2 regions of the Tepidibacter sp. Z1-5 genome follow, and region 2 is predicted to be linked to the other one. Evidence: riboswitches for the same ligand, from Rfam matches in the RefSeq annotation. Region 2 holds a riboswitch; the other holds the start of a gene.
The links. A riboswitch is a leader RNA that binds a small molecule or an ion and turns the genes downstream of it on or off. The one in region 2 is predicted to bind cobalamin.
Positions count from the first base shown of each region.

Region 1 (6,373 bases), on a different contig from region 2:
TTCTTGCTTTTGCATAAAAAATCTCTCTTTTAACACTTCCTTCTAACATGGATGCAAATGTATTTTTATACTTACTATAAGTATCATACATATTTACAAATGCATTTTTTCTAACTTCTCTATTTTTACTTTGTAGAAACTTAGAAAAATTACCATGAGTAAGCCTAACTTTCTCACCCTTTTCATCTTCTATCTCAGGAAACTTAATATCTGCAAAAGATAACATATCAAATGCATTCTCTGCAACATTTGCAACATCAGAACTCATAGCTAAAATTTGTTCTTCTTTTGAGGATAATGTATAAGGTTTTTTTCTTAAAATCTGATCTATAAGTTTTTTATACGGCTTCAATTTATCATTATTCAAATAATGATTCATCTTGTCTTCGTCTATACTTATTATCTCAGGAATCATAAACGACGTAACAGTTCCTATTTGAGTTGATAACATATCTGATTTTCCAGATAGAGATTGTTGCTTTGTATTTCTTGTATCCTCATGTTGCTTCATATGAGAATATACATATGTGTTTTCAGCCAATCTAGATATTTGTTCATACAAATTCAAAACTTGATATAAGTTATCTTCAGATTCACTTAAAATACCTTTATACTTTTTTATATCTTCTAAGAATTTTTTGATTTTTTCAAAATCATCATTAAGTTCATCTTCATTTTTATATATACTTTCTAAATCCCATTTAAATTCATCTTTAATCTCATTTCTATTTTCCAATATATATTCCTCCTTCTCTCACTAAAAACTAATCAACAAAGCTCCTTCAGATGAATAAGAACCTATAGTTGCTCCTATTTCAGATATTATTATTTCTTTAAATTTATACTTATTATTAACCATTTCTTTAAATTTCAAAGCTTTATCCAGTGCATTCGAGTGACATATTGCCAATATTTTTTCAGAAGCATTAATTCCTTCGTTTTCTATAAAATCCATTAATTTATTTAAACTTTTCTTATCTCCTCTAGCTTTACTAAATATTTTCACAAGACCATCTTCAACCTTTACAGTTATTTTTAAATTTAAGACTTGAACTATTTTTTCTTTAAAAGAACTTATCCTACCAGCCTTAGCTGCATTTTCTATCGTCTCAAGTACAACATAAGTCGAAATTTTTTTTACATCTTTACTTATTTTATCTACTATGTAGTCTATACTTTTCCCTTTTTCAATCATCCTAGAAGCAGCCAGAACCAATAATCCAGTTCCCATAGATCCATTTTTAGAATCTATTATCTCTATTCTCTTCTCATTTCCTCCTTCTAAGTACATATTTTTACCTATCAAAGCATTATTATACGTACTAGATAATCCAGAAGATAGAGATATAACAATAACATTATCCTGTTCACAATTAAACTCTTTTACAAATCTATCTGGAGATGGACTAGATGTTTTGGGAAGATTAGGACTATTTTTCATTTTTTCATAAAATTCTTTTTTAGTTATATTCACACCATCTAAATAAGAACCTTCGTCAAATAAAACATTCAACGGTATAACACATATATTATAGCGATCAATTATATATTCAGGCAAATCGCACGAACTATCAGTTATTATTTTTATATTATTCAAAACAAAACACATCCTTCATACATTTATTTAATTGTAGAATTAATCTAATTGTATTTTTTTTGTGGATTTTTGTAAATAGATATTCTCTATTCATATTCAATTTTTATAACATCATCCAAATCCAAAATGCTCTTTACAATATCTTTAAATTCTATCTTACTATTATATACCACAACCATTTTCATATCCCAACACTTATACTCATCATGAGTTATATCTATATTCTTTATAAAAATTTTGTTACTTTCTATTATATCTATAACCTTCGATGTTATATTTGAAATATTTCTTGTATTAATATACAATGTACTAGTTTTACTAAGCATTATTCTCTTATCTATAAATTTCAAAGTATACAATGTCATAATAAGCAAAAAACAAGATACAAATGCTAAATAATAATATCCAAACCCAATAGCGATTCCTATACAAGCAGTCACCCAAATCCCAGCCGCAGTAGTAAGTCCTCTTATACTATCTTTGGTTTTAAGTATTGCTCCTGCTCCTAAAAAACCAATCCCAGATAAAACTTGAGCCGGCATCCTAGCCGGATCCAGATTTACATATTGTATATATTCTTTAAACAACATCAAAGATGTAACGGCAACAACACAGGAACCAATTGAAACCAATATATGAGTTCTAAACCCCGCCCATTGATTAGATTTTTCTCTTTCAAAACCTACTACGCCCCCTATAAAAAGAGCAAATAATAATCTAAATATCATTTCTTTATGTGTCATCAAATCACCTCTTTTTTTATTTATATTACCATTTAAATCTATATATATCAAAAAAAAAACAGGCCTCTTGAGGGCCTGGGGCGAAAAAAATATTTAGGGAAAGAAAAATATATAAAAAACCTGCCTAAGCGACGTACTAGGACAGGAATAATTTCTTTTTTCCTGACCCTTCCCTCCGAAGGCTGAAAACTCTATACAGGTAGGTCTCCTGACTCATGATTCATCTTACTCCCTACCCTTCCCGCAAAATAATAAGCAGTGGTTTTATAGGTTTCATCATCAATTACAGTAGCGGGGGCTGTGACGGATTCTAACCGCGCTTCCCTGTTATCCTCATAATAAGGACCTGCACATTCTATTAAGTTTTCTTATTATTATGATAACATATAATTTCATACTTTACAATATATGTAAAGGTTTTTTGTTTTTATTTTTATTACTTTCAAAAAATGATATATTTAATATATAAAACAAAATATTTTACTAAATATATAAGTTTTATTATCCGATATACTATATATGCCCAAATTGATACGAGGTGACTTATGTACATAATACAAAATGAATTTTTTGATATATTTGAAGACAAAGAAAAGCTTTATATAAAAACAAAGAAAGAAGGGTTTGATATTTCAAACTTTTCAGCTTTATCAACCTCACACCCACAAATCAGTATAAAGTATTTTTTAAACCTTAAAAATGCTTTAGAAAATATTTCAGACAACAATGTAGAAATAGGCGTATTAAAACCAAAAGTAGAATTGAGTATATCCTCAGATAACACCGAAGCATATTTTAAGTTAAATATTCCAAAAGATGAGCTTAAAAATAATAGACAACAAATAATTGATTCTATATTATCTGAGCTGAAATCAAATAACATAGTACACGGAGTAATTTATACTTTACTTGATGAAGATATAAAAACACAAGAAAACATATTAATAGCCAAAGCAACACCACCTAAAAACGGACAAGATGCTATAATAAAATATCTAGATTTACCAGATAAAAAACCTAATATACGTGAAGATGGTTCAACTAATTATTACGAAATGAATCTAATATACGAAATAAATAAAAACGACTATTTAGGAGAAAAGATACTTCCAACTCAAGGTGTTGATGGTTTAAATGTAAAAGGAATTGTAATACCATCCAAACCTGGAAAAGATAAAATGTTAAATTTCGATAGAAAAACAGTTGCAGAATTTGAAGAAGATAACAAAATAGTATTAAGAGCATTGACAAACGGTGCACTTTCTCACAACCACGGAAAAGTATCTATTATAAAACACCTCGTTATAAACGGAGATGTTGGCTATGAAACAGGTAATATATTTTTCGATGGCTCAGTTACCATTAAAGGAACTGTTTGTGATGATTTTAAAGTTATAGCAACAGAAGATATTTCTATAAACAGCATAATGGGAATAGGGTCTGCTGAAAAAATAGTATCTACAAATGGATATATATATATAAAGGGTGGAGTTTGCGGAAAAGGAAAAACTCTGATTCATTCTAAAAAAAGTGTTTTTGTTAAATATTCTAATTCATGTACCATAATAGCTGAAGATACTATAAATATAGGATTTTATTCCTTAGATAGTATTCTCGAATCTAAAAGCATTCTTTTGAATCCTGAAAAAGGTAGGATAATAGGAGGAAAAATTAGCGCATACGCAAAAGTAGTAACAGGTGCAATCGGAAACGCTTCAGAAAGAAAGACAATAATAAACGTAAAAGGCTTTGATAGAAAAAAAGTAAAAAAAGATTTAGATGAACTTTTGATAAAATATAAACATTGCTTATTAGAACTAGAAAAAAATAAAAAAGAAATGGAAGTTTTCGAAAGCACAGTTAAAAACTTTGCTGAATTAATAAAAACTCACGAATACGAATACTACCACAATATACATGAAAAACTCACAGCAGAATTATCAGAATTAGAGCAAAATCGAAAATATCTTTCGGACTATCTACATTCAAAGGGTGAAGGCGAGATATCTATATTAAACAATGCTTTCCCTCAAACTTTCTTGGAAATAAAAAATCTTCAAAAGATAATAACAAAAAAAACTTCTGGAACTTTTTATGCAAAAGATAACAACCTTCATTCAGAATAAAATTCACTTCACGCTATTGCATTTCTCGATATGTAAAAAAAATTCAGATGGAACAAACCTCCATCTGAATTTTTTATACCTATATATAACTTTCATATTCATCCGCATCAATATTAACCCTCTTAGGATAAGCTATTTTAATTCCCTTTTCTTTAAATTTAACCAGAATCATTAGCCTAGCATTCTTAGCTATAGAAAAGTATTTAAAAGAAGCTACAACACCTGTAATAGTGTACTTAGCTCCTACGCTGCTAGATTCTATATCAGTTACCCCATATACAGAGAACGGTCTTGATGGTTCATTCATTATATTCTTAATTAGAAATTCTTTGTATTTTTCATTTAACGCTTCACACACTTCACCTAATGTTTGCATAATAAAATCAGGGTCACATTCATAAGAAACTCTAACATGAACTATTACCCTCATTTTTTTTCTACTATAATTCATAATAGATTTTATCTCACCATTTGGAAGACTTATTCTTCTCAAATTCCAATCTCTTATACTAGTGCTTCTAAGGCCTATTTCCTCTACTGTTCCTCTAAAACTTTCATTTATATAAATATAATCTCCTACCTTGATCTGTTTCTCAAATAATATAAAAAAACCATTGAGTACATCCTTTATAAGATTTTGAGATGCAAATCCTGCTATGACCCCAAATATACCTGCTCCAGTTAGTATAGTTGACTGATTCAAATCAATTATACCAAATTCTTTTAATACCAATACACAAGCTACAAAAAATGATAAATAATAAGATATAGATACTATTATACTTCTCAATGTATTTTCTCTTTGAACATCAATTTTAGTTATATCAAATACTTTTTTAGTTATATACTTTATAGTTCTTACAAATAAACAACTCAATACTATTATCAATATAGAATTTATAAACCTTATCATACCATTCTCCTTAACCCTTATATCTGTTGATTAATATTTAAATTATCTCCACATATAATGATCTGTATACGTTCTCTACAAATAAAAAAGTCTTTTTTTTAATTCATAACGAAAATTATACTTATTCACAATTTAGATATGAATATAATTTCCTCATATATAAAAAGAAACGATATTCATCGTTTCTTTTTGTTTAAAATTTCTGTAATTTTAAATACTCATTTATACATATATCTATCTTCTGACTCGTGCTTAGTATTTCTTCTTTAAAAATATCTGGATATTCGATATATCTATTTATCTCTTCCCTTAATTCCTCTATATCGCTTTTTAATTCTTCTAATTTTTTTTCATTCTATATCACCACTTATTCCAGCATATTTGAACCCCTTATGCTATGATTCTATCAAATAAATAGAATATATGTCAATATAGAACTCGATAATTATTCATTTATTATAATAATTATAAATATAATGTATTATTTAGAAATTATATGCAATCAATACGATATATTGTCTATTTGTGAATCTTCACCCAAAATTTTAACATACATCTTGTGAGGAAGACATGCTATCATCTGGCCTTTTCTATCTATAAAACCAGTTTTAACACAAACTTTATCATAACAATCAGCTTCTATCATTTCTACTCCTCCGTCATGAATATAAATATAGTTAATTCCTTCTTCAGTTTCAATTTTTATAGTTTTTTCATAATTCTTATCAGTTATAACAACATCTTCATATACTTTATCGTCGACAACAACTTGCACTCTCTTATATGCAGTATCATCACTATCAATATTAGTAAAATAAAATGCTGACACACTTAAAACCAGAGTTGATATCACTATTATATAATCTAGTTTTTTAAGTTTCGTCACAGTATAGTTTCTATTATTTATATTCATAGCTTTATATATACTTTTATTTTTCACAAGATACCTACATACAAAACCAATAAACAAACCCGTAGGAATAGATGTCAATAA
Region 1 is NZ_JBBMMD010000046.1:30,421-36,793, forward strand. It holds gene pepF (oligoendopeptidase F) at 1-739, opposite strand, end outside; gene WJW32_RS11190 (DegV family protein) at 758-1,597, opposite strand; gene WJW32_RS11195 (MgtC/SapB family protein) at 1,684-2,391, opposite strand; cobalamin riboswitch at 2,522-2,705, opposite strand; gene WJW32_RS11200 (DUF342 domain-containing protein) at 2,886-4,466, shown strand; gene WJW32_RS11205 (mechanosensitive ion channel family protein) at 4,546-5,379, opposite strand; gene WJW32_RS11210 (aspartyl-phosphate phosphatase Spo0E family protein) at 5,573-5,701, opposite strand; gene WJW32_RS11215 (Gx transporter family protein) at 5,882-6,373, opposite strand, start outside.
Region 1: linked by a shared signal. The riboswitch ahead of WJW32_RS11195 (MgtC/SapB family protein) and the one ahead of WJW32_RS13755 (cobyrinate a,c-diamide synthase) in region 2 are both predicted to bind cobalamin.

Region 2 (6,373 bases):
AAAATTATAGATATAAAAAAAGATAATAATTCTAATAATAAATATGGAATTGCAATAGACATAGGTACAACAACTGTTGCAGTATATTTACTCAATTTAAATACAGGAGAACAAATAAGTGTTAAATCGTTTCAGAATCCTCAGTCATTGTATGGTGCAGATGTTATATCTAGAATTAACTATACGATAGAAAATAAAAAAGGAATGGATGTATTAAGACAAAAAATTATAAAAGAAATAGATGATAATATAGGACTTATTTTAAATAAGCATAACATAGATAAAGAAAATGTATATAAATGTGTAATAGTAGGAAATACGGCTATGTCACACATATTTTGGGGATTGAATTTATATACTTTATCAAAGATTCCCTTTATACCTGTCAATAGAGAAATGTTATACGATAGAGCTTTTAACATAGTATTTGATAATATGAATAAAAATGCTGTTGTAATATTTTTACCTAATATAGCAGGTTTTTTAGGATCAGACACTGTAGGTGCTATGATAGAATCTGATTTGATAAACAACGATAAAAACATATTATTGATAGATCTTGGAACGAATGGAGAAATAGTTTTATCTACTAAAGAATCTCTTCTAGCATGTTCAACAGCGGCTGGTCCTGCTTTTGAAGGTGCAAACATAAAATTCGGTATGCAGGCATTTGATGGGGCTATAAATAAGTTTAAGATAAAAGAAGATATAGAATATGAAACTATAAATAATAAAAAGCCAAGAGGAATATGTGGTTCGGCATTAGTAGATATGGTAAGTGAAATGAAAAAATCAGGAATAATAAATAAAACAGGGAAAATAAACAATCCAGAAAAAATAAAAAATATTAAATTGAGTAAAAGAGTAGTAAAAAAAGATAAAAAGTATGAATTTAAAATAACTGAGAATATATCCATAACTCAAGATGATATAAGACAATTACAACTTGCAAAATCAGCTATAAGAAGTGGAATAAATATACTGATGAAAAAACAAAAGATAAGTATAGAGAATTTAGATTATATATATTTAGCTGGAGCATTCGGGAACTTTATAAATAAAGAAAGTGCAAAAGGAATTGGGCTTATTCCAGACATAGATTCTGACAATATAATATCAATTGGAAATGCAGCAGGAGAAGGAGCTAAAAAATTTCTTTGTAATGATAAGTTAGAAGAAGATATAAGTTATTATATGAAAAATACAGAACATGTAGATATAGCTAAATATGAAAATTTTCAAGAGGAATTTTTAAAGAATATATATCTTTAAATAGGAGTTCAAATAACTAAGATTTGGAGGTTAAGCAAAAAATCATAATCATTAAAATAACGCTGCTTAATTAACGTTTTGATAAAATTAAAGATTATAACTTATTAAATATACTAAAACTTCTTAAACTCCCTTATGGTCAGACAAAAGAAGTTTCTTAACGTATATTTAAACGTTATAATCTAAATTTCATATAAAAACGTTAATCAAAAGTAGCTAACATTTTAATAATCATGATTTTCAGATGAAGTTCTTCGTATTTTTGATAGATTTAAGAAAAAAGATCTTTTAAAGATATTACTTGGAGGTAAGGTATTATTTAATGATAAGAATGAAGAGTAAAAATATGGCTATGAAAATGTTAGCTACTACTTTTAGATATTTTGACTAAGATAACTTAGCCTTTGTCGTTAAATAAGCTGTTAAGAAATTTATGTGTTTGAGCGTAGCGAGTTTATAAATTTTAAGATTGTTTATAAGACAGAGGGTTAGTTATCTTCAAATATATCGTTTGAGGAGCGGTATTTTTGTAGCCATATTTCTGATAACCCACATAAAATAAGATAAATCATAGAGTGAAAATCTTTAAATTATAATCGGGGGGAAAAGAATATGAGATGTAAAGCGCTTATATGCGATGTTTTATCTAGGGATTTTTATTATTATAGTTCACTTAGTGACAATATAGTTGATATAGAGCTTATGGATTCATACAACCATTTGTATCCTAAAAAGATGAAGGAGAGTATACAAAAGAAGATTGATAGTGTAGATTCGTCTAAATACGATTACATATTAATGGGATTTGGACTCTGTGGAAATGCACTTAATGGTATACAAACTAATGATATAAAAATAGTAGTACCTAAGGTACACGATTGTATAACTCTTTTTATAGGTTCTAAGAGAAAATACAAAGAATATTTTGAAGAAAGTCCAAATTCTATGTACTATATATCATCTTGGATAGAAAAGAATGGAATGAATCAAGAAATGCAGGATTTAAAAAGTATAGGGCTTGGAGAAAGCTATGAGTACTATGAGCAAAAATATGGGGAAAAAGGAGCGAAATATCTTTCACAAATAGCTAATGAATGGATAAAAAGATACAATAAGGCTGTATATGTAACTAATAAATTGGTAAAAGAAGATTATTCTCATGAGGTTATGAATATATCTAAAAAAAGACAATGGAATTTTGAAGAAATAAAGGGAAATAGTTACATGGTAGAGAATTTAATAAATGGGTATTGGAATGAAGATGACTTTTTGGTAGTTGAAAAAAATAGTAGAATATATTCAACTGGAGACGACAATATCGTCGACTTTGAATACGTACAAAGTTAAGGGGAAAGCTTTGGAAATATTGAATAATAATATCCTATATGATATTATGAAAAAAAGTAGAATATGAGAATTAATTGGTAAAAGGGAAAGAGGTTAGAATCCTCTACAGCCCCCGCTACTGTAATGAAAGACGAAACCTAAAATTATACCACTTCGATTTTTTGTAGGAAGGTAAGGGAGTAGGATGAATCTAAGTCAGGATACCTTTTCAATTAATTAAATGGGAAGCCTTCGGAGGGAAGGGTGCTAATATATTTTGAGTTATAAATATAAAAACCTAGCCTTAACTAACAGGTTAGGTTTTTTTTTACAAAGGGGTGAATAGGTTGAATAAGATATTAATCGCAGGAACGAGTAGTGGAGTTGGGAAAACTACTGTTTCAATGGGGATAATGGCAGCTTTGAAAAATAGAAATCTCAAAGTTCAGCCTTATAAGGTAGGTCCTGATTATATAGATACTTCGTACCATACTTATATAACTAAGAGGAACTCTAGAAATTTAGATTCTTTTATGCTAGATGATGAGAAAATAAAGTATTTATATCTAAAAAATTCTAAGGATGCAGATATTTCTGTAGTAGAAGGAGTTATGGGACTTTATGATGGATTTGGAATAGATATAAATTCTTGTACAAGCTCATATACTTCGAAAATACTTAAAGCTCCTGTTATATTAGTTATAGACGGGAAGAGTATGGCTACGTCTGCTGCAGCTATGGTTTTAGGATATAAAAATTTAGATAAAGACGTTAATCTAAGAGGAGTAATAATAAATAATATAGCATCTAAAAGTCATTTTGATATAGTCAAGCAATCTATTGAAACGTATACAGACGTTGAAGTTCTTGGATATCTTCCAAGAAATATAGAATTTTCCCTTCCCTCCAGACATCTAGGACTTGTACCCACAATTGAAATGGATAAATTAGAACAAAAATTTGTCAAATTAGCACAGATAATAGAAGAACATATAGATATTGATAGATTGATACAAATATCAAAATCAGAAGAGGTATTATCAAGCTTTAAACCTGATTTACCTAAGTTTGAAAATGTAACAATAGCTATACCATATGATAAGGCATTTAATTTTTATTACTGGGACAATATAGACATGCTAAAGGATATGGGAGTTATTATAAAGACATTTAGCCCGTTAAATGATAAGCATCTACCTGAATGTGATGGTATATACATAGGTGGAGGATTCCCAGAAATATTTGCAAAAGAATTAGAGGAAAACAAGTCTATAAGAGAAGATATAAGAAGATACCATGAAAACAATAAGCCTATATACGCAGAATGTGGAGGACTTATGTATTTAGGTGATAGTATAGTTGATAAAGATAATAAAGAATACGAAATGGTTGGGATATTAAAAGGTAGGAGTGAGATGACAAAATCTCTTAGAAGGTTTGGTTATGCAAAAGGAACTGCTTTAATAAATACTACTATCTCTAAAAAAGAAGATATAGTTTGGGGACATGAATTTCATCATTCAGAGTTTATAACGGATGAGAAATGTGCTTATGAGGTGAAAAAAGAGAGAGATTCTAAAATAATAAAAGAGTGGATGGGCGGTTACCAAAAGAAGAATACTCTTGCAACTTATCTACATACTCATTTTTATTCTAATTTAAATATTCCTATTAACTTCTTAAATAAGGTGGTAGAAAACAAATGAATATAGTATCAATTTACACTGGATATGTGCTAGACATTTTATTTGGAGATCCTTATAGTCTACCTCATCCCGTTATATACATAGGTAAATTTATAAATTATGTAGAAAAAATTATAAGAAGGATATTTAAGACTGAAAAAAGTCTTAAAATAGGAGGATTTTTTTTAAATTTTATAGTAGTATTTACAACTTATTTTGCAACGGATTTAATTATAAAATTATCTCAGAATGTAAATTATTATTTATACTTGGCTGTAAATTCGTTTGTTATATACACTATATTTGCTACAAAATGTTTAAAAGATGAAGCGGTTAAAATTTACAATGTATTGAAGGAAGAAGATATAGTAAAGGCTAGAAAACAGTTATCCTTTATAGTTGGAAGGGATACTCAGGATTTATCAAAACAAGAAATTATAAGAGCTACTGTTGAAACTGTTGCAGAAAATACTGTAGATGGAATAATAGCACCTATGATGTATATATTCATAGGAGGTGCACCACTTGGAATGATGTATAAGGCTGTAAATACTTTGGACTCTATGGTTGGTTATAAAAATGATAAGTATATGAATTTAGGGTTTGCATCTGCTAAGATAGATGATTTATTCAATTTTATACCAGCTAGAATAACAGCTTGCATAATGGCTGTAGCATCTTTATTTTTAGGATTTAGTTTTAAAAAGAGCATTAAAGTATTTATAAGAGATAGAAAGAACCATAAAAGTCCAAATTGTGCATATCCAGAAGGCGCTGTAGCTGGTGCTCTGGGAATACAGCTTGGGGGAACTAATATATACTTCGGGCAAGAAGTATACAAGCCTACTATAGGAGATAAATTGAGAGATATAGAAGAAGAGGATATATTAAAAACAAATAAAATAATGTATTTAACTTCAATTTTAAGTTTAATAATGTTTACTTTTATAGACAAGGTTATATAATCAGCATATATTTTAATTTGTTAAATAAAATATATAGAAAAGGGGTATTTACTAGATGATAAAGCTTGGTCATGGCGCAGATGTTAATCAGATGATAAGTAAGTACAATAAAAGTGAAAATATATTAGATTTTAGCTCTAATATAAATCCAAATATACCAAAAAACATAGAAAAATATGTACTCGAAGGTTTGAAAAATAGTATAAAATATCCTGATATAGAGTATTTGAATCTCAGAAAAAACATATCTTCTTATTTAAATTTAAACTATGAATATATAGTACCAGGAAATGGTGCTAGCGAGATAATATATATGATTATGAATGTATTAAATGGAAGGTTAGCTATTTTAAATCCTACATTTTCAGAATATGAACGTGCAGCTGTTATCAATAAGTTAGATGTAGTAGATTTATACTTGGGACAAGATTTTAAAGTAGATATAGAAAGTATAGAGAAAAATATAGATAAATTTGATATCTTATTTGTATGTAATCCTAATAATCCAAGTGGTAATGTTCAAAATCTTGTAGAATTATTAAATCTATTAAAAAAACATGACAAAATTATGATCGTAGATGAGACATTTATGGAATTTGTACATAACAGTGATGAGTATTCATTAGTTGAATATATAGATAAGTACAGCAACCTGTTTATTATAAAAGCTGTTACTAAGTTTTTTGGGCTTCCGGGAGTAAGACTTGGCTATGGCATAACTAGCAATAAAGATATAATTCGTAATATATGGAGCATTAAAGAACCTTGGACTGTGAATACATTTGCTGAAAATATATGTAAATATATATTTAAAGATATAGATTATATAAGAAATACGAAGGATTATTTTAAAAAAGAAATAAGTTATATGTTAGAAGAATTAAATAAGATAGAAAGCATAGAATGCTTTCATACAGATACAAACTTTATATTGTTAAAACTAAATAAATACGATTCAAATTATGTAAAAGAAAAACTATTTATAGATAAAGATATATTAATAAGGGATGCATCTAATTTCAAAGGGTTAGATAAAAAATATATAAGAGTTGCAGTTAAAAAAAGAGAAGAAAATGAAAGATTAATAACTGCATTAAGAGAAATAATGGGGGTATAGCATGAAAC
Region 2 is NZ_JBBMMD010000079.1:7,340-13,712, forward strand. It holds gene WJW32_RS13745 (ASKHA domain-containing protein) at 1-1,272, shown strand, start outside; gene WJW32_RS13750 (DUF1638 domain-containing protein) at 1,885-2,619, shown strand; cobalamin riboswitch at 2,651-2,845, shown strand; gene WJW32_RS13755 (cobyrinate a,c-diamide synthase) at 2,946-4,304, shown strand; gene cbiB (adenosylcobinamide-phosphate synthase CbiB) at 4,301-5,248, shown strand; gene WJW32_RS13765 (pyridoxal phosphate-dependent aminotransferase) at 5,304-6,365, shown strand; gene WJW32_RS13770 (GHMP family kinase ATP-binding protein) at 6,367-6,373, shown strand, end outside.